Regions from separate parts of the Burkholderia glumae LMG 2196 genome, predicted to be linked through region 3. Evidence: predicted binding sites of a transcription regulator. Region 3 holds the regulator's gene; each other region holds the start of a gene.
What was found. Region 3 encodes LexA, which represses DNA repair genes until DNA is damaged. Its sites were predicted from a motif close to ACTGTATNNNNATACAGT; they were not measured.
Positions count from the first base shown of each region.

Region 1 (5,335 bases), 1.1 Mb from region 3:
CGGTGCCGCTAGAATTCGCCGAACTCGTCGTCGCCGACCTTCAGCAGCTTCACGATCGTGGCACTGGAAAACCCGCGCGAGGCGAGGAAACGCGCCTGCTTCGCACGTTCGGCCGGAGTGGCGGGCAGGCTGCCGAACTTCTTGCGCCACACGGCCTGCGCGCGGCTGAACTCGGTTTCCCGCAATTGCTCGCCCACCGACTCGACGAGCGCGCCGTCCACCGCATGACGCCTCAGCTCGCCGAGAATGCGCGCCGTGCCGAGCCGCGACGCGCGGCGATGCACGAGGCTCTCGGTGAAGCGCGCGTCGGACAGCCAGCCCTCGTGCTCGAGCGCGTCGAGCAGCGCCTCGGGCGCATCGCCTTCCCCGACATGGGGCGCCAGCTTGCGCGCGAGTTCCGAACGGCTGTATTCGCGGCGCGACAGGTAATCGAGCGCACGCCCTTTCAGCGAACGCGCCGGGCGTGCCCGCGCGGGGCGCAGCGTTTCGTCGGCTTCGCGGGATTCGGCGGATGGGGATGCCTGCGCGGCACCGATGCCGCCATCCGGGCGCGACTCGCGGTGCTCGAACGGCCCCGCTGCGCGGCGGCCGCGGCGGGCCTGCTCGCTGGTGCGGGAATAGTGGTCGCCGCCCGCGCTCTCGAAGTGGCGGCCGCTGGACGAACGCGGTACGGCCGGCGCGACCGGCCGCGCCGCGCCGTCGTGAGCGGACATCGGCGAACTCGCCGCGCCGCGCACGGTGCGGGTGCGGATGCCGCGCGCCACGTCATGAGCCTCGAACGACTCGTCGGAATCGAAGGCGCCAGTGGCGCGGTCCGCCGCAGCGGTCGAACCCGCCGGCGCAGCGCAATCCGTCGTATCCGGCCCGCCGCGCCGTCGCGCGGGCGCGCCGGCAGCGGCCGCCTCGCCCGGCGCTGCGCCCGCAAACGACACGAGGGCATCGTCCGATGCCCTCGTTGCGCAGCGGCCCGCGGGCCGCCCGTCGCGCGAAACCGGCGCCGCCGTGGATCGATCGTCCGGCCCGCCATCGGCCGCGCGATCCTCGCGCGGCGACGTGGGCGACGATGCGTCCGAGCGGCCGCGGCCTCGACGCATCACTCTTCTTCGTCCAGCACCTCGTCGGCCTCGGAGCCGCCGCCGATCACGTCCTGCGGCATCGCCGCCACGCCGAGCGATTCGCGGATGCGGTTCTCGATCTCGCGGGCGATATCGGGATTCTCGCGCAGGAATTCACGCGCGTTGTCCTTGCCCTGGCCGATCTTCTCGCCGTTGTAGCTGTACCAGGCGCCGGCCTTGTCGACGATCTTGGCCTGCACGCCGAGATCGATGATCTCGCCCTGGCGCGAGATGCCCTCGCCGTAGAGGATGTCGAAGATCGACTCGCGGAACGGCGGCGAGACCTTGTTCTTGACGACCTTCACGCGCGTTTCGTTGCCGATCACCTCGTCGTTCTTCTTGATCGAGCCGATCCGGCGGATGTCGAGGCGCACCGACGCGTAGAACTTCAGCGCGTTGCCGCCCGTGGTGGTTTCCGGGTTGCCGAACATCACGCCGATCTTCATGCGGATCTGGTTGATGAAGATGACGAGGCAGTTGGTGCGCTTGATCGTACCGGTGAGCTTGCGCAGCGCCTGCGACATCAGGCGGGCCTGCAGGCCCGGCAGCGAATCGCCCATCTCGCCTTCGATTTCGGCCTTCGGCACCAGCGCCGCGACCGAGTCGATCACGATCATGTCGATCGAGCCCGAGCGCACCAGCGCGTCGGTGATTTCGAGCGCCTGCTCGCCCGTGTCCGGCTGCGAGATCAGCAACTCCGGCACGTTCACGCCGAGCTTCGCCGCGTACTGCACGTCGAGCGCGTGTTCCGCGTCGATGAACGCCGCGGTGCCGCCGAGCTTCTGCATCTCGGCGATCACCTGCAGCGTGAGAGTGGTCTTACCCGACGATTCCGGACCGTAGATCTCGACCACGCGGCCGCGCGGCAGGCCGCCGACGCCGAGCGCGATGTCGAGGCCGAGCGAGCCGGTGGAGACCACCTGGATGTCTTCCTTGGCCTCGGCATCGCCGAGCTTCATGATCGAGCCCTTGCCGAACTGCTTCTCGATCTGCGCAAGCGCGGCGGCCAGCGCCTTGCTCTTTTCCGCGGTCAGCCCGGCGCCTTTCTTGCTATCTTCCATGAATCGTCCTTTGCTATGATGAGCAGCGTCTGATTGGGGCGCACCGGGCAGACAAGCCGTTAGGTGCACGAATGCAGACACTGTATAAAAAAACAGTGGTTTGTGCAAGCCCGATTTGCGGGTTTCGCACGTCCGATCCACTCCGGAGACACCGCGCCCGCGCCACCTCGCCGTGCCGCCGGCCCACGGCCACGCACCATGCGAATCCTGATTGCCGAAGACGACAGCATACTCGCGGACGGCTTGACCCGATCACTCCGCCAGTCGGGCTATGCCGTCGACCACGTGTGCAGCGGCGTCGACGCCGACACCGCGCTGTCGATGCAGACCTTCGACCTGCTGATCCTCGACCTCGGCCTGCCGAAGATGCCCGGCCTGGACGTGCTGCGGCGCCTGCGCGCGCGCAATTCGGTGCTGCCGGTGCTGATCCTGACCGCCGCCGACAGCGTCGACGAGCGCGTGAAGGGGCTCGATCTCGGCGCCGACGACTACATGGCCAAGCCGTTCGCGCTCAACGAACTCGAGGCGCGCGTGCGCGCGCTGACGCGGCGCGGCGCCGGGGGCGGCCCGACCGTGATCCGCCACGGCTCGCTGAGCTTCGACCAGGTCGGCCGGCTGGCCTATGCCAACGAGCGCGTGCTCGACCTCTCGGCGCGCGAGCTCGGGCTGCTGGAAGTGCTGCTGCAGCGCGTGGGCCGGCTCGTCTCGAAGGAGCAGCTCGTCGACCACCTCTGTGAATGGGGCGAGGAAGTCAGCAACAATGCGATCGAGGTGTACGTCCACCGGCTACGCAAGAAGATCGAGCCGAGCGGCGCCCGTATCGCGACCGTGCGGGGCCTCGGCTACTGCCTCGAAAAGGCCGCGCCGGCCGCCGATCCGGCCTCGACCGGCGCCCCGGCGGGATCGGTCGGGGCAGCCGGGGCGGTCGACCCCGCGGCGACGCCGTCGCTGCGCTGACGGGCGCCCGCGCCGCGCGCGCCACGGCCATGAGCCCGCCGCTTCGCGCCGCTCGGCGCCCCGCCGACCTGCGCGACGCCGAACGCGACGCGCGCTACGAGGATCCGTTCGCGCCGCCCGACGACGCCGACGCCGGCGAGGCCACGCGAGCGCGCTCGCTGTTCGGCGAGATCCTCGACTGGATGCTCGCGCCGCTGCTGCTGCTCTGGCCGATGAGCATCGCCGTCACCTATCTGGTGGCCAAGACGATCGCCAACGGCCCGTTCGACCGCGCGCTCGAGACCGACGCCTACGTGCTCGCCCGCCAGATCACGCCCGTCAACGGCGCGGCCGAGCTGGTGCTGCCGCGCGCGACGCTCGACCTGCTGCGCGCCGACAACGTCGACAGCCTCTACTTCCAGGTGCTCGGCGCGCGCGGCGAGCTGGTGGCGGGCGAGGCCGACCTGCCGCTGCCGCGCGACGACGACCGCCCGCCGCCCGGCGTCGTGGTGTTCCGCGACGACCTGCTGCGCGGCAACGAGATCCGCGTGGCCTACACCACCGTCGCGCTGCCCGGCGTGCGCGGCGCGCAGCCCGTGCTGGTGCAGGTGGGCGAGACGCTCGACAAGCGCAACGCGCTCGCCAACGACATCATCAAGGGCGTGATCCTGCCGCAATTCGTGATCCTGCCGCTGGCCATCGTGCTGGTCTGGTTCGGGCTCTCGCGCGGGCTCGCGCCGCTCACCGCCCTGCAGGCGCAGATCCGCGAGCGGCGCCCCGACGACCTTTCCCCCGTCGATGCGCAGCGCGCGCCGCCCGAGATCGAGCCGCTCGTCACCTCGTTCAACGACCTGCTCGCGCGCCTGGAGCAGAACATCGCACTGCAGAAGCGCTTCATCGCCGACGCGGCGCATCAGATGAAGACACCGCTCGCCGGCCTGCGCACCCAGGCCGAACTCGCGCTGCGGCACGACGTATCGGCCGAGGTAGCGCGCTCGCTCGAGCAGATCGCGACGAGCTCGAGCCAGGCCGCCCGGCTCGTCACGCAGCTGCTCGCGCTCGCGCGGGCCGAGAACCGCGCGAGCGGCCTGACCTTCGAGCCCGTGGATCCGGCCGCACTTGCGCGCGTGACGGTGCGCGACTGGATGCAGGCCGCGTTCGCGCGGCACATGGATCTCGGCTACGAAGGGCCGGATGCCGACGGCGAACCGGCCGGCGCCGCACCACTCGTGATCGACGGCAACCCGGTGATGCTGCGCGAGATGCTCGGCAACCTGATCGACAACGCGATCCGCTACACGCCCGAGGGCGGCCGCATCACGGTACGGGTGCGCGCCGGCTCCCGCGCGCCCGGCGGCGACGTGCCGCCGGACCATGTCCATCTCGAGGTCGAGGACACCGGCCCCGGCATTCCCGTGCACGAACGCGGCCGCGTGCTCGAACGTTTCTACCGGATTCTCGGCCGCGGCGGGGAAGGCAGCGGGCTGGGGCTCGCGATCGTGCGCGAGATCGTGGCCCAGCACGGCGGCACGCTGACGATCGAGGATCATGTCTATCAGGCGTCGCCGCCGCGCGCCGGCACGCTGGTACGCGTCAGCTTCGCGCCGCGCCGAGCCGCCCGGGAATAACCCTGAGCCGCCGCCCCGCGGGCAGTCTCGCGCAGCGGCGAATTCGCACGTAAAGCGGAAATGCGCGATGTTGACGGCTAGTTTTTGGCGAATTCCCCGATCTTGTCGCCGCCACCGCGCCCCTCTCCCGACAAACCCTGATCGCCGCACCAGTCAGTAGGCCGTAAGTTTGCCCGCCAATAATCGTCGCCAGTTCGTCAGGATGGCGAACCGACATATCGACATCAAGATTGGAGACGACTCATGGCGACAGTAGGCGAACACATCGCGCATTCGCCGATGACGAGTGACGAGAAGCGGGTGATCTTCGCGTCGTCGCTCGGCACCGTGTTCGAGTGGTACGACTTTTATCTGGCCGGCTCGCTCGCGGCCTACATCAGCAAGAGCTTCTTTTCCGGCGTCAACCCGACCGCCGCGTTCATCTTCACGCTGCTCGGGTTCGCTGCCGGCTTCGCCGTGCGCCCGTTCGGCGCGATCGTGTTCGGCCGGCTCGGCGACATGGTCGGGCGCAAGTACACGTTCCTGATGACCATCGTGATCATGGGGCTGTCGACCTTCGTGGTGGGCTTCCTGCCCGGCTACGCGTCGATCGGCA
Region 1 is NZ_CP009435.1:477,754-483,088, forward strand. It holds gene recX (recombination regulator RecX) at 9-1,094, opposite strand; gene recA (recombinase RecA) at 1,094-2,176, opposite strand; gene KS03_RS14770 (response regulator transcription factor) at 2,375-3,133, shown strand; gene KS03_RS14775 (sensor histidine kinase) at 3,163-4,740, shown strand; gene KS03_RS14780 (MFS transporter) at 4,984-5,335, shown strand, end outside.
Region 1: recA (recombinase RecA) is a predicted target of LexA. The motif match lies at 2,256-2,273, and genes of this name have one in related genera.

Region 2 (5,335 bases), on a different replicon from region 3:
CTCGATCGACATCGGCGGCAGCGGGCTGAAGGCGGCCGTGGTCGACACCGGCGCCAACATGCTCGGCGAGCGCGTGCGCGTGCCGACGCCGCACCCGTGTCCGCCGGCGCTACTGGTCGAGACGCTGCATACGCTGGTCGCGCCGCTGATCGCGAGCCAGGCGCCGTCGCGCGTGTCGATCGGCTTTCCCGGCTTCGTGCGCGACAACCGCGTGCTGACGGCGCCGCATATCGGCCCGGACGGCTGGCGCGACGTGCCGCTCGCGGCGCTGCTGGGCGAGCGGCTCGGCATCGCCGCGGTGCGCATGATCAACGACGCCGAGATGCAGGGTCTGGCCGCGATCGAGGGGCGCGGCCTGGAGTTCGTGCTGACGCTCGGCACCGGCGCCGGCACGGCGCTGTACCGCGACGGCGAACTGATGCCCCATCTCGAACTCGCGCATCATCCGGTCAGCCGGAAGCACGCCTATGACGAATACATCGGCGACGCGGCGCGCCGCAAGGCCGGCAACCGGCGCTGGAGCCGGCGCGTGGCGAAGGTGATCGGCATCCTCGAATCGCTCGTGCATTACGACCGGCTCTGGATCGGCGGCGGCAATGCCGCCCGGTTGAAGCTGGAACTGCCGCCGAACGTGGCGACGGTGCCCAATGATCGCGGCATCGAGGGCGGGGCGCTGCTGTGGCATCCGCGCTCGGTGCGCGAGACGCGGCAGGGCTGACGGCGAGGGGCGCGCGCCGGGGCGGGCGGCGGGCGGCACGGCGGGGCGGGCGGCACGGGCCGCGGCGGGTCCGTGCGGGCGGCCGGCGAAAGCGGGTAGACTCCGCAGCTTCGTCGTCCGCGATAGGGAGCAACTCGTGAAACGCATTCTCGTGATCGGCATCGGTGCCGGCAATCCCGACTACCTGACCGTGCAGGCCATCAAGGCGCTGAATCGCGCCGACGTGTTCTTCGTGATGGACAAGGGCGCGGCCAAGAGCAAGCTGATCGCGCTGCGCCGCGAGATCGTCGAGCGCTACGCCACCGAGCGCCCCTACCGCATGGTCGAGGCCACCAGCCCCGAGCGCGGCCCCGACGGCGCCAGCTACGTGGGCGCGGTCGAGACGCTCAACCGCGACAAGCAGGCCGTGTTCGAGCGGCTGATCGCCGAGGAACTGCGCGACGGCGAATGCGGCGCGTTCCTGGTGTGGGGCGATCCCGCGCTCTACGACAGCACGCTGCGCATCCTCGACGCGATCCTCGCCGACGGCCGGCTTCGCTTCGACTACGAGGTGATCCCGGGCATCAGCAGCGTGCAGGCGCTCGCCGCGCGGCATCGCGTGCCGCTCAACGCGATCGGCCGCGCGTTCGAGGTCACCAACGGCCGCGGGCTCGCCGAGGCCGGTTTCCCGCCGCGGGCGGACAGCGTGGTGGTGATGCTCGACGCGCAGAACGCGTTCACGCGCCTGGACGGCGAGGCCCTCGAGATCTTCTGGGGCGCCTACGTCGGCACGCCCGACGAGATCCTCGTGTCCGGCCCGCTGGGCGAGGTGCGCGACGAGATCGTGCGGGTCCGCGCCGAGGCGCGCGAGCGGCACGGCTGGATCATGGATACCTATCTGCTCAGGAAGCGCGCGCGCAGCGGCGAGTGAGCCGCCGCCCGGCCCTCAAGCGAACCAGCGGTTGGTGCGCGCCCAGCGCGCGAACAGCTTCGGCCACGAGGCCGGCTCGCTGTCCGGCACGCCGAGCGACCAGCCGTGCCCGCCCGACTGGTAGACGTGCAGCGCGGCCGGCACGCGCGCGCTGCGCAGCGCGGCGTGCGCGAGCAGCACGTTGTCCACCGGCACGATCGGATCGTCGAGCGCCTGCGCGAGGAACGTGCGCGGCGCGTTGGCGTCGATCCGCAGCACCGGCGAGAGCGCCTCGGCGGCGCCCGCCGGCGGCGCCTCGCCGAGCAGGTGGCGGTGCGAGCGGGTGTGCTCGAACGGCGGCAACAGCGTGAGCACCGGATAGATCAGCGCGGCCAGGTTCGGGCGCGCCGAGAGCCGGTCGGCGCCGTCGGTCTCGGGATAGCGCCGCGCGTTCGGATCGAACGCGGTCATGCCGGCCAGGTGGCCGCCCGCCGAGAAGCCCATGATCGCGATGCGCGCCGGATCGATGCCGTCGCGCTGCGCGCGCGCGCGGATCACGCGCATCGCGCGCTGGCCGTCCTGCAGCGGCGCGCCGCGCTGCCAGCCCTGCTCGGGCAGGCGGTAGACGAGCTCGTAGGCGGTCACGCCGAGCGAGGCCAGCCAGCGGCAGACCGGGCCGCTTTCATGGGCCAGCTCCACGCATTCGTAGCCGCCGCCCGCGATCACCAACGCGGCCGCGCCGTTCGGCGCGACCGGCCGGTACACGTGCAGGCGCGGCGCGACCACGCCGGTCACGGCGCCGCGCCGGATCACGCGCTCGCCGTCGAGGTTCATGTCGGGCAGCGGATCGGGCGGCAGCTCGCGCCACAGCCGGATCGCCTCGTCGGGCAGCAGGCGCGGCGGCGCGGCCGTGGCCGGCTCCTTCGGCGGCTGCTGGGCGCGCGCGGCGGCCGGCAGCAGCGCGCCCAGCGTGCCGCCCACGGCGGCGCCGATCAGGTTGCGGCGGGTGTCATCCATATCTGGGAGGGGGCATGAAGCCATCACGTCAGGCTTGCATTTAACCGCATCGAGGCACTTCGGGTTGTGACGTAATGTATAAATCCGGGGCCGGAACCATGGCGCCGAGCCGCCCGCCGGCCTGACGGCCCTGCGCCACGCCGGCAGCGGCAGCGGCGGGTTTCGCTTGCGGTCCCCCGCGCTCCATGCGCTATCATTCACCCCTGTACAAACGTACAGGCTTCGACAATTCCCGTGCCGCCCGCCGTTCCCGCCCCCCACGCCTTCTATTACCTCGACAACTTCGAGCGCGCGCTCGCCTGGATCGCCGAGCGTTACGACGATCTGCTCGACACGGCCGAGCAGGCCTTCCTGCGCGGGTTCGCCGGCCTGCCGCGCGCCTCGCGCGCGCTGCTGGTGCGCATGCTGATGCGCAGCGGGCCGTGGTTCCGGCGCAGCAAGCTCGTCTACCACGAGATCGGCGACGCCGCCGCGGCCGCCGCGCCGCTGGTGGCGCTCGGCTGGGTCGACGCGGCGCCGGCGCTGGCGCTCGACGCCGTATTCGCGCTGGCCACCCGCCCGGAGCTGGCGCGGCGCTTCGCGGCGCCGAAGGGCGCGCGCAAGGCCGACTGGCTCGACGCGCTGCGCGCCGAGGCCGGGCCTGCGCTCGAACAGCCGTTCGAGGCCTGGCTGCCGGCCACCGGCGACAGCGTGTTCGAGGTCCGCATCGGCGCGCTGTGCGACCGGCTGCGGCTGATGTTCTTCGGCAACCTGCATCAGGACTGGTCGGAGTTCGTGCTGGCCGAGCTGGGCGTGCTCCAGTACGAGCGCGTGGCCTTCGAGCCGTCCTCGCGCGCGTTCCAGCAGCGTGCCGACCTGGACGCGTACCTGGCGCTGTTCGCCTGCCGCGAGGCGCTGGCCGCCTGGCCCGGGGACGCGCCGCTCGACGCGCTGACGGCCGAGGTGGCCGCCGTGGCCTGCGCGCAGGGCTGGCTGGAGACGCGCCGCGCCAAGCTGCTGCACGGCATCGGCACGGCCTGCGAGCGGCGCGCCGACTGGCCCGGCGCGCTCGCCGCCTATGCGGCGAGCGGCTGGCCCGGCAGCCGGCACCGCCGCATCCGCGTGCTGGAGCGCGCCGGGCGCGACGCCGAGGCGCTCGCGCTGGCCGAGGCGGCCGCCGCGCAGCCGGAGAGCGAGGCGGAGCGTCAGCGCGTCGCGCGCCTGCTGCCGCGCCTGCTCAGGCGCGCCGGCCGGCCCGTCAGGCGGGCCGCGGGCGCCGCGCCGGTGGCGCGCGAGACGCTGGTGCTGGCGGCGCCGCGCGTGCCGGATTCGGTCGAGACGGCGGTGGCCCTGCACCTGTCGGGCGACGGCGCGATCGTCTACTACGTCGAGAACACGCTGATCAATTCGCTGTTCGGCCTGCTGTGCTGGGACGCCGTGTTCGCGGCCGTGCCCGGCGCGTTCTTCCATCCGTTCCAGCGCGGCCCGGCCGACCTGCATGCGCCCGACTTCCGGGCGCGCCGCGCGGCGCGTTTCGAGGCCTGCCTCGCGCAGCTCGATTCGGGGGCCTGGCGCGACACGGTGCTGCGCCGCTACGCGCAGAAGGCGGGCATCCAGTCGCCGTTCGTGTTCTGGGGCGCGCTCGACGATGCGCTGCTCGCGCTGGCGCTCGACTGCATCGATCCCGCGCACCTGCGGCGCTGCTTCGAGCGCCTGCTCGACGATCCGCGCGACAACCGCTCGGGGCTGCCGGACCTGATCCGCTTCTGGCCGGCCGAGCGCCGCTACGAGCTGATCGAGGTGAAAGGGCCGGGCGACCGCCTGCAGGACAACCAGATCCGCTGGCTCGACTACTGCGTCGGGCACGGCATGCCGGTGCGCGTGATCGACGTGGCGTGGGCGCCGCCGGCCGCGCAGGCCGGCACGCCGCGCGAGGCGGCCGCGATGGCGGAGCCGGGCGCATGAACTACACCGTGGCGGTGCGCGCCATGTGCGAGTTCACCGCGAAGCGCGGCGACCTCGACCTGCGCTTCACGCCCGCGCCGTCGGCGCAGGAGGGCATCGTCGGCCACGGCATCGTCACCTCGCGGCGCGACGACGGCTACGAGCGCGAGATCGCGCTGGCCGGCGAGCACGGCAATGTGACGGTGCGGGGCCGCGCCGACGGCTACGATCCGGCGCTCAACCGCATCGAGGAAATCAAGACCTACCGCGGCGACCTGAACCGCATGCCCGCCAACCATCGCGCGCTGCACTGGGCGCAGGCGCGCGTGTACGGGCACCTGCTCTGCAAGCTGCGCGACCTCGCCAGCCTGACGGTGGCGATCGTCTATTTCGACGTCGATTCGCAGCAGGAATCGGTGCTGACCGAGACGCACAGCGCCGCATCGCTGCGCGACTGGTTCGAATCGCAATGCGAGCGCTTCGCCGCGTTCGCGGCCAGCGAGACCGCGCACCGCGCGGCGCGCGACGCGGCGCTGCGCGTGCTGCCGTTTCCGCACGGCACGTTCCGCAGCGGGCAGCGCAGGCTGGCCGCCGACGTCTATCGCGCCGCGCGCGACGGCCGCGCGCTGCTCGCGCAGGCGCCGACCGGGATCGGCAAGACCGTCGGCACGCTGTTTCCGATGCTGCGCGCCTGCGGCGACGGCCATCTCGACCGCGTGCTGTTCCTGACCGCGAAGACGCCGGGCCGTGCGCTCGCGCTCGAGGCGCTCGACCTGCTGCGCCGCGCG
Region 2 is NZ_CP009434.1:1,667,543-1,672,877, forward strand. It holds gene KS03_RS08215 (ROK family protein) at 1-718, shown strand, start outside; gene cobF (precorrin-6A synthase (deacetylating)) at 855-1,628, shown strand; gene KS03_RS08225 (alpha/beta hydrolase) at 1,644-2,624, opposite strand; gene KS03_RS08230 (VRR-NUC domain-containing protein) at 2,859-4,568, shown strand; gene KS03_RS08235 (ATP-dependent DNA helicase) at 4,565-5,335, shown strand, end outside.
Region 2: KS03_RS08230 (VRR-NUC domain-containing protein) is a predicted target of LexA. The motif match lies at 2,827-2,844, and genes of this name have one in related genera.

Region 3 (5,335 bases):
ACGGGCTGCACCGTGCGCACCACGAACGGCAGCCCGATGAAGGTCAGCGCCACCAGCACGCCGAGCGGCGTGAATGCGATCTTGATGCCCAGCGGCGCGAGATAGCGGCCGAGCCAGCCGTTGGAGGCGTAGACGGCCGCCAGCGAAATGCCCGCGACCGAGGTCGGCAGCGCGAACGGCAGGTCGACGATCGCGTCGACGACGCGCTGGAACGGGAACCGGTAGCGCACCAGCACCCAGGCCACCAGGAAGCCGAACACGGCGTTGATCAGCGCGCCGCCGAACGCCGCAAGGAAGGTGAGCCGGTACGAGGCGAGCACGCGCGCGGAAGTCGTCGCGGCGACGAACTGGTCCCAGGTCAGCGTCGCGGTCTTCAGAAAGGTGGAGGCGAGCGGTATCAGCACCACGAGGCTCAGATAGGCCACCGTGATGCCGAGCGTCACGCCGAAGCCGGGCAGCGCGCTCGGCTTGCGGAAGGTGTACGTCGTCATGCGAATGCGCTTCCTAGGTTGACATGGGAGGCGCGGCCGCGCCGAAGGTGCCGGCCGGCCGCGCGTCAATTCGAGTCCATCGTTGTATCGGGCCGCGCGTGCGCTCGCTCGCGCCGCGCGGCCTCGGTTTGCTGCCCTGCCGCGGGTACTGCGTGCCGCGCTTATTGCGGCTGGTAGATCGAGTCGAACACGCCGCCGTCGGCGAAGTGCGTCTTCTGCGCGTTGGCCCAGCCGCCGAAGGTGTCGTCGACGGTGTAGAGCTTGAGCTTCGGGAACTGCTTCGTCAGTTCGGCCGGCACGTCCTTCGAGCGCGGGCGATAGAAATTGCGCGCCGCGATTTCCTGGCCCTGCTTGCTGTAGAGGAAGTTCAGATAGGCTTCGGCCAGCTTGCGGTCGCCCTTCCTGTCCACCACCTTGTCGACCACCGCGACGGGCGGCTCGGCCAGGATGCTGACGGAGGGCACGACGATCTGGAACTTGTCAGGGCCGAACTCCTTCAGCGACAGGAACGCCTCGTTTTCCCAGGCGATCAGCACGTCGCCGATGCCGCGCTGCACGAAGCTGGTGGTCGCGCCGCGCGCGCCCGAATCGAGCACGCCCGCGTTCTTGTAGAGCTTGGCCACGAAGTCCTTCGCGCTCTGCGCGTTGCCGCCCGGCCGGTGCAGCGCGTAGGCCCAGGCCGCGAGGTAGTTCCAGCGCGCGCCGCCCGAGGTTTTCGGGTTCGGCGTGACGATCGACACGCCCGGCTTGATCAGGTCGTCCCAATCCTTGATGCCCTTCGGGTTGCCCTTGCGCACCAGGAACACGATGGTGGAGGTGTAAGGCGAGGCGTTGTCGGGCAGGCGCTTCTGCCAGTCCTTGGCGACGAGGCCCTTGTTGGCCAGCGCGTCGATGTCGTAGGCGAGCGCGAGCGTCACCACGTCGGCCTGCAGGCCGTCGAGCACCGAGCGCGCCTGCGCGCCGGAGCCGCCGTGCGACTGCTTGAAGTTGACGGTCTCGCCCGTCTTGGCCTTCCATTCCTTGCCGAACGCCTGGTTGACGTCCTGATACAGCTCGCGGGTCGGATCATACGAGACGTTCAGCAACGTCGTGTCCGCGAGTGCGTGCGTGACGCCGCCGAGCGCCGCCGTGCCTACCGCCAGCGTGGCGATCAGACGGCGGACCCCGCCCGCCAGCCCCATGTTGCCCTTGACCATCCCGTGATCTCCCGAGGTGCGTGGATCGTTTTTTGCAATGCCGGGCCAGTCTAGCGAAGGGCTTACATCATTAAAAATAATCGTTCCGAATTCTTTTATATGAAAAAGTGGTAAGGACCGTCCGACGGACGGTTGCGGCATCGAAACCGCCGTTTCGACGTCGCTCGATCGCGGCAGAATCGACGCGATAGCGCCGAACCTGAAGTAACGCTTGAATTTCCCCGACTACTGTATAAAAATACAGATCACTGTCTATCCATACAGTCCGACCATGACCAAACTCACCGCACGCCAGCAGCAAGTGTTCGACCTGGTTCGCCGCGCGATCGAGCGCTCCGGCTTCCCGCCGACCCGCGCCGAGATTGCGGCCGAACTCGGCTTCAGTTCGCCGAACGCGGCCGAGGAGCACTTGCGCGCCCTTGCCCGCAAGGGCGTGATCGAGCTGGCCGCCGGCGCCTCGCGCGGCATTCGCCTGCTCGGTCTCGACGAGGCGCCGCACCAGCTCACGCTGCCGCATGCGGCGCTGATGCAACTGTCGCTGCCGCTCGTCGGGCGTGTCGCGGCAGGTAGCCCGATCCTCGCGCAGGAACACATCTCGCAGCACTACGCTTGCGACCCGGCCCTCTTCACGAGCAAACCCGACTACCTGCTGAAGGTACGCGGGCTGTCGATGCGCGACGCCGGCATCCTCGACGGCGATCTGCTCGCCGTGCAGAAGCGCAGCGAAGCCAAGGACGGCCAGATCATCGTCGCGCGGCTCGGCGACGACGTCACCGTCAAGCGCCTGAAGCGCCATTCCACCGGCATCGAGCTGATCGCCGAAAACCCCGACTACGAAAACATCTTCGTGAAGGCCGGCAGCGCGGAATTCGCGCTCGAAGGCATCGCCGTCGGGCTGATCCGCTCCGGGGAACTGTAATACCGGGGCCGGCTGCCGGTCGCTTCGTCCGCTGCCGGCTTGAATCTGCTCAGCACGTTCGTCCCTCCATCCGATCTGGAGAACACATGGAACGCTTCACCCGCCTGTTGCCCTTCCGTCAATTCGGCCGCCTGCGCCATCTGCGGGGCCGCACGCCCTGCGCACCGCTGGCCGGCGAACCCGCCGAAACCGGCGCCCTGCCGCTGGCCATCGAGCCGGCCGCGGCGGCCGCGCTGCCGTCGGCGCTGCCGGCCTTCGCGCGCGTCTCGCTGAATGCCGGGCTTAATCATGCCGAGCCGGCACGCCGTGCGCCGGTGCGCGTCTACCACGGGCAATCGCGCGTGATCATGGTGGGAACGATCGATGCAGTGTGTCGCATGATCGATCGTTGTATCGCCGAGGAGCGCTCGGCGGCCTGATGGTCTGATACGCTCTCCAGGTTCCGAGACCGTCTTTCGAGACAGGAGGCCTGGTGTCCGTTTCCCCGTCGTCCGATTCATCGTCCGATTCGTCGTCCGTTCCGCCCCCGCGCCGCAGGCGGCTCGGCTGGCTGCTTGCCGTGGTTGCCGTCGCACTGCTCGCGGTGATCCTGTATGCGGCCGCGTCGCCCTATCTCGCCTTGCGCGGGTTGAAGCAGGCAGTCGATGCGCGCGATGCGCAGGCGATCAGCCGCTATGTCGACTACCCGGCCCTGCGCATCAGCCTGAAACAGCAGTTGACCGATGAACTGATGCGTCGCATCGACCTGCAGCGGCACGACAATCCGCTCGCGATGCTCGGCGCGATGGTCGGCTCGGCCTTGATCGGCCCGCTCGTCGATGCCTACGCGACGCCCGAGGGCGTCGCCGCGCTGCTCAGCGGCCTGCCGCCGAACGGCGATCCGCGCCAGCAGCCGCCGGCGCTCGATCGGCCCGCGCCGCCGGCTGCCCCACCCGCCCCGGCATCCGGCGCGCTGGCCGCGCCCCCCGCCACGGCCAGCGCGCCGCCGCCCGGCAGCGCTGCGGTGCCGCCTGCGGCGCCGCAATCGAGCGCCGCCTACCATGGCATCAACGAGTTCGTCGCCGTTTATCAGCGCAACGCCGGCGGCACGCGCTACGCCGCGATCTTCCGGCGCAGCGGCCTGTTCGGCTGGAAGCTCAGCGCGATCGATCTGCAGCCCTGACGCATCCGCGCCGCCAGGAGCGAAAGCGGCCGGCGACAGGGGCGAAAGCCGCCGCCGGCGGGCACGGAATTCGCGCCGCGCCGGCTCGCCTGCCAAGCAAGGGGGCCGGTCCGGCCGATCGATCGTGCCGATCGTGCCGATCGTCCCGCCCGGCCGGCGCTCAGGCCTGGGAGGCCGCCGCGAGCGCGGCTTCCTTTTCCTTCGCCAGCTCCTCGCGCTGCTCGTCGGACGACGCGCAGGCCACCAGGATGCTGCACGAAACGCGGTCGAGCAGTTGCGTGTTGCCGGCGCCCATCCACCAGCGCGAGAGCCCGCTGCGACAGCGGTGGCCGACGACGACCAGATCGGCGCCAAGCTCCTTCGCGAGATTCGCGATCTCGTCGATCGGATAACCGAACGCGAAATGGCCCTGCGCCTGGACGCCGCGCGCGGTCAGCCAGTCGACGCCCTCCTGCAGGATCGCGCGCGCCGTCTCCTCGAAACGCCCGCAGGCAACGTCGGTCAGCAGCCCGGCGCTCTGCGCGATGCTCGAGCGCATGTCCACCACCGACAGCAGATGGGTCTCGGCCTTCAGTTCGAGCGCGAGGTCGGCACCGCAGCGCAGCGCCTTGCGGCCCTCGAGCGTGCCGTCGTAGCAGAGCAGGATTTTCTGATAACTGGCCATGATCGCCTCCGTTGCGAGATCGGTCGTCGCTCCATGATCGTGCGCCGCAATTCGGGATGCAAGGGCTGGAAAACACCCAGGCCCTTGCCGGGCAGGCGTGCCGCGTCACGGTGCACGCTTGCACGATGGCGCGGCAGGTGCGGGCGGTTATCGGGCCCGATGCACTAGAATGGCGGCTTCGTGAGCCCTTCCGCCCCTTTCGCCCCGCGCACCGTCATGTCCGTCGCTCCGATCGAATTCCTCGATGTCAAAAAAAGCTTCGGCGCGCGGCTCGTCGTCGATCATCTGTCGTTTCGCGTGCAGCGCGGCGAATGCTTCGGGCTGCTCGGCCCGAACGGCGCCGGCAAGACCACCACGCTGCGGATGCTGCTCGGCATCACGCAGCCCGACGCCGGCTCGATCCGGCTCTGCGACGAGCCGGTGCCGGGGCGCGCGCGCCATGCACGGCAGCGCGTGGGCGTGGTACCGCAGTTCGATAATCTCGACCCCGACTTCACGGTGCGCGAGAATCTGCTCGTGTTCGGACGCTACTTCGGCTTGTCGGCCGGCCAGGCGCGCGAGCTGGTGCCGTCGCTGCTCGAATTCGCGAAACTCGAGAGCAAGGCCGAGGCGAAAGTGGGCGAGCTGTCGGGCGGCATGAAGCGCCGCCTCACGCTGGCGCGCGCGCTCGTCAACGATCCGGACGTGCTGGTGCTCGACGAGCCGACCACGGGGCTCGATCCGCAGGCGCGGCATCTGATGTGGGAGCGGCTGCGCTCGCTGCTGGCGCGCGGCAAGACGATCCTGCTGACCACGCACTTCATGGAGGAGGCCGAGCGGCTCTGCGACCGGCTCTGCATCGTCGAATCGGGCCGCAAGATCGCCGAGGGCGCGCCGCCGGCGCTGATCGAGACCGAGATCGGC
Region 3 is NZ_CP009435.1:3,008,236-3,013,570, forward strand. It holds gene cysT (sulfate ABC transporter permease subunit CysT) at 1-491, opposite strand, end outside; gene KS03_RS25985 (sulfate ABC transporter substrate-binding protein) at 653-1,687, opposite strand; gene lexA (transcriptional repressor LexA) at 1,959-2,606, shown strand; gene KS03_RS25995 (hypothetical protein) at 2,693-3,025, shown strand; gene KS03_RS26000 (DUF2939 domain-containing protein) at 3,079-3,768, shown strand; gene KS03_RS26005 (universal stress protein) at 3,929-4,432, opposite strand; gene nodI (nodulation factor ABC transporter ATP-binding protein NodI) at 4,649-5,335, shown strand, end outside.

Region 4 (5,335 bases), 780 kb from region 3:
CTGGGCGGCACGCTGGGCGCGCGCACGCTCGCCACGGCCGACGCGCAGACCGTGCGCGAAGTCCGGCGCCATCGCGCCGATCTGGCGCTGCTGGCGCCGGACGGGCTCGACGCGCAGCACGGCGCAAGCCACGCCGACCGCGCCGAAGCCGAGGTCGCGCGCGCGATGTGCGAGGCCGCCGAGCGCGTCGTGATGCTGGCCGACGCCGGCCGCCTCGGCCGGCGCAGCCGCATCGCCTACTGCCCGAGCGAGGCGATCGACCTGCTCGTCACGCCGCGCGACGCACGCGGCGCGGCCGGCTTCGCCGCGCTCGCCGAGCGCGTGCCCAGGGTCGTGCTGGCCTGAGCGCCGCCGCCGGCCGCTGCCGCCAGGGCCGTCGAGGCCTCATGCAGCGGCCCGTTGCACGGCGCGCGCGCCGCGCTGCCCGGCTCACGGGCTTGCAGAGTTTTGCTGATTTGTCATTTTGGGGAATTCTCGTTAGGATTTTTCGACTTTTCGGTCAGTGCCTCACGCCGCCGTCCAGCCGCTCATGCGCCGCCCCCCGGAACTCAGCGCGTCCGTTCGCCCCGTTCGTTCACAGATTCTCAGGAAGTCCCGATGAGCCGTCACCTCGCGCTGTTCGATCTCGACCACACCCTGCTGCCGCTCGACAGCGACCAGTCGTGGGCGCACTTCCTTGTGACGCTCGGCATCGACGGCGCCGCGCAGCACGTGGAATCGATCGACCGGCTCTACCGCGACTACGCGGCGGGCGTGCTCGACATGGACGGCTACCTGCGCCTGTCGCTCGCGCCGCTCGCGCGCCATTCGCGCGCGCAGCTCGACGCCTGGCACGCGCAATACATGACGGACGTGATCGAGCCGGCGATCCTGCCGGCCGCGCGCGAGCTGATCGCACGGCACGCGGAGGCGGGCGACCTCTGCTGCATCGTGACGGCCACCAACGCGTTCGTCACGGCACCGATCGGCCGCGCGCTCGGCTTCGAGCACCTGCTCGCGATCGAGCTCGGCACCGAGGGCGGCGACCCGGCCGCGCGCTACACGGGCCAGCCGATCGGCGTCGCGACGTTCCGCGAGGGCAAGATCACGCGCACCGAGCAATGGCTCGCCTCGCTCGGCCACCGGCTCGACGATTTCCCGCGCAGCTTCTTCTATAGCGATTCGATCAACGACCTGCCGCTGCTCGAGCGCGTGACCGATCCCGTCGCCACCAACCCCGACGCACGATTGCGCGCGCTGGCCGGCGAACGCGGCTGGCCCGTGATCGACCTGTTTGCCTGAGCCCCGCCTGGACGCCGACGCGCGACGCGGCGCTCGATTCGCCACCGAACCCGGCCTCGCCGGCCCAACCCGCCGGCCTTCGCCGCCCAGACCGATCACGGATACCGATGAAAGAACGCGCCACCATCCTGTGCCGCCGCGCCAACAAGATCCTGCTCGTGACGCGCCCGCGCTCGCGCTGGGCCCTGCCGGGCGGCACGATCCACCCGGGCGAGTCGCCGCTCGAGGCGGCCCGGCGCGAGCTGTACGAGGAAACCCGGCTCGACGGCATCGAGCTGCGCTATGCGTTTCAGTTCGGGGGCCTGACGAAGCGCCATCACGTATTCATCGCCGACGTGCCGCGCGGCCTCAAGGCGATCGCCAGCAACGAGATCACCGACTGCCGCTGGTTCGGCCGCACCCGCTTCGCGACGCTCGCGGTCAGCGTGCCGACCCGCAAGATCATCGAGCTGGTGCAGAAGATGCCGGCGCGCTAGGGCCGCCGGCCGGGCGGCCGGCGCGGCTCAGCGGCCGCCGAGATCGAACGCCTGCCCCATCCGCTCGGCCTCCTCGGGCGACTGCGGGCGCGCCAGCTCGAACATCGCCGCCGGCTCGATCACCGCGTAATCGCCGCGGCCGCCCGCGCGCAGCACCGGGCGCGCCTCGGCGGTGCGATACACGCCGTCGCGCAGCAGTTCGCGGCGGATGTGCACGGCCACCACCTCGCCCAGCACCAGCCAGGTGTCCAGCTCGCCGCCGCCGGCATCGGTGAGGCGCACGATCTGCGTCTTGCGGCATTCGAAGTGGGCGGGGCTGGCCGCCACGCGCGGTGCCCGCACGCGCCGCGATGGCGCCAGTTCGAGCCGCGCCACGGCCGCCTCGCTCTCGCCGCGCGGCAGCGGCGCGCAACTGATGTTCATCTGCTCGGCGAGCGCCCGCGTGGTCAGGTTCCAGACGAATTCGCCGGTCGCGTTGATGTTGGCCACGCTGTCCTTCCAGCCCAGGCTCGCGAAGCCGACGAGCGGCGGCTTGTAGTTGAAGCCGTTGAAGAAGCTGTAGGGGGCGAGATTCGGACGACCGTCGGCATCGACGCTGGAGATCCAGCCGATCGGGCGCGGTCCGACGATCGCGTTGAACGGATCGTGGGCGAGGCCGTGGCCGGCGGCCGGCTCGTAGTAGTGGTAGAGATCGTCGGGGGCGGACATGGAAGCTCCTGCAAGGCGATGAATCGACGCCGGCCGGCGGCGGCGCCCGGGCGCGCGCCGCCCGGCGGGCAACGTCCGCAACAGTACCGGAATCGCCGCCGGCCTGCAGACGCGCACCGCCGAAGCCGCCCGTCGATCGCGCCGCCTCGGTCGCACGCCGGGCGCGCGGCCGGCTGCTCCGGCAGCACGTGGTCGGCTTGCCGGTGGCGTGGGCGGGCGAGGATCCGCAGGCGCGCTCGAGCGTGGACGCGCGTATTCCGCTCGATCGGCAGGATCACGGGATCGGCCAGCGCGGTCGCAATCGCCGGCCGCGCGGCTCGCGGCGCGCCGTCGTTGAATTTCCCGCTCGCGACCGATTGCATGCCGCAAAAAGACTGTATATATTTACAGTACCCGATCACCCGACGAGGTCTTCCGATGACGACGATGACGACGATGTCCGAACCGAGCCCGACCGGCCAAGCCGGCGCACGCCCCGACGCCGACTGGATGGTCGACGATTACGAACTCGAGCAGATGGCCGCCGACCGCGCGCGCCATCGCGCCCAGCAGGACCTGCAACAGGTGCTGGTCGCGCTCGCGCGGCGGGCGTTCGGCCCGCGCCGCGGCAGCCCGTTCGGCGAGCTGCGCGGCCCGAGCTGGGGCATGCTGCTGGCGATCGAGGCGCGCGCGTTCGGCGACCCCGGCCTGCGCGCGCGCCACGATCCCGCCGTGCTCGCCACGCTGCCGCGGCTGGCCGGCCGCCGCGGCATCGAGGACGAACTCGATGCCGAGGCGAACCTGCGGGCCGACGACGACGACCTGCCGCTCGTGATCGGCGTGGCCGCCGCGCTGCTCGGCGCGCACGACAGCGAACTCTGAGCGGCCGGCGGCCCGCGCCGGGCCAAGTGCCGGTCCGCTGATCGACGGCCGTCGCCTGCCGGCGATGCCGTCCAGCCCCGGCATCGCCGGCCCATCGTGCCATGCCGGCTATGTGCGCACGATGGTTTGCCGCCGCGAGCGCGGCGAGGAGCGGAGCCTTGCCCGAGATGTCGAGCCAGTGCCGGCGGCGCCGCGGCGACGGCTGCGGAAAACATCGGGAAACCGGGAAATCGACATGCCGCACACAATCGGCCAGGCAGGCCGTCGAGCCGCGGCGCATCCGGCCGCGCCGGCAGCTCGCGATACCGCACGGCGCCGCGGCCGCCGCCGGGCTCGATCGCAGGGTCGAACCGGCCGCCGCACGGCGCGTCGAAGCCGCGGCCGCGGCTCACCTCGTCGCGCCCGCGCTCAACGCCCCTCGATCCTCGCCGTCTCGTGACGCGTCGTCATGCCTTGGCGGCGGTCGATGCGGTGTTGACGGTCACTGCGTAGCGTCGTCGAGCGCCGCGATCACCTGCTCGGCGATCGCGAGCGAGGCCGTCAGCCCCGGCGACTCGATGCCGTACAGGTTGACGAGGCCGGCCACGCCGTGCGCGCGCGCCGACTGGATCACGAAGTCGTCGCCGCCGCCGGGCGGGTGCGCCAGCTTCGGCCGCACGCCGGCGTAGGCCGGCTGCAATGCCTCGTCGGGCAGCTCCGGCCAGTAGCTGCGGATCGCATCGTAGAAGCGCGCGGCGCGGGCCGGATCGACGCGGAAGTCGATCTCGTCGATCCATTCGACGTCGGGGCCGAAGCGCGCCTGATTGGCCAGATCGAGCGTCAGATGGACACCGAGCCCGCCCGGCTCCGGCACCGGATAGATGAGCCGCGAGAACGGCGCGCGGCCCGCCAGCGAATAGTAGTTGCCCTTCGCGTAGCGCGCGCGCGGCACCGACTCGGGCGGCAGGCCGCGCAGCCCGCCGGCCACCGTCTGGGCGTAGAGCCCGGCCGCGTTCACCACGCGCCGCGCGCGCAGCGTCATCGGCTCGGCGCCGCCCACCTCGAGCTCGATCGCGGGGCCGCCGTCGTGCAGCACCTGGCCGCCGATCACGGGCGAACGATAGGCGATCACGGCGCCGGCGCGCTCGGCGTCGCCGAGCAGCGCGAGCATCAGCGCGTGGCTGTCGACGATGCCGGTGGACGGCGATTCGAGCGCCGCCACGCAGCGCAGGGCCGGTTCGAGCGCGCGCGCCTGGTCGCCGCTCAGGCGCCGCAGGTCGGTCACGCCGTTGGCGCGCGCGGCCGCCTCGAGCTCGGCGAGCGTGCCGCGCTGCGCGTCCTCGGCGGCCACGATCAGCTTGCCGCTGCGCCGGTACGGCACCTGGTGCTCCTCGCAGAATGCATAGAGCCGCTCGCGCCCCTCGACGCAGAGCCGCGCCTTCAGCGAACCGGCCGAATAGTAAATGCCGGCATGGATCACCTCGCTGTTGCGCGAGCTCGTGCCGGTGCCGATCATCGATTCCGACTCGACGATCACCGTCTCCCAGCCGCGCCGCGCACTGGCGCGCGCGGCCGCCAGGCCGACCACTCCCGCGCCGATCACGACGCAATCGACCATCTCCGTCATCTTCTCAGGCTCCTTTCTTGGAATCGCCGGCGCGCCCGGCGCCGCATGGCGCGGGCCGGCACGCGGCGGCGCAGCCCCGCAGCATACCGCAGCGCCTGGCAGGCTTCGGGGCGGCCTCGCGGCCGGCCAGCCGGGCCAGCCGGGCCGGGCGAGCGGACAAGGCGCGTCGGCTCAGCCGATCACGCCGGTGATCAGCAGCAGGTTGGTGCCGCCGATCACGGCGAACAGCAGCCACGCGAACAGCCGCGTGGGCCGGCCGATCGCGTTGCCGCGCATCAGCCGCTCGTCGCTGACCGAGCGGATCAGCGGCCACATCGCGAACGGCAGTTGCAGGCTCAGCAGCACCTGGCTCCACACCAGCAGCTTGCCCACCGCGCCGTCGCCGAGCACCAGCACCCCGATC
Region 4 is NZ_CP009435.1:2,230,813-2,236,147, reverse strand. It holds gene KS03_RS22650 (DeoR/GlpR family DNA-binding transcription regulator) at 1-345, shown strand, start outside; gene KS03_RS22645 (HAD family hydrolase) at 598-1,281, shown strand; gene KS03_RS22640 (NUDIX hydrolase) at 1,389-1,757, shown strand; gene KS03_RS22635 (flavin reductase family protein) at 1,785-2,465, opposite strand; gene KS03_RS22630 (DUF2471 family protein) at 2,883-3,326, shown strand; gene KS03_RS22625 (NAD(P)/FAD-dependent oxidoreductase) at 3,808-4,932, opposite strand; gene KS03_RS22620 (Nramp family divalent metal transporter) at 5,104-5,335, opposite strand, start outside.
Region 4: KS03_RS22630 (DUF2471 family protein) is a predicted target of LexA. The motif match lies at 2,839-2,856, and genes of this name have one in related genera.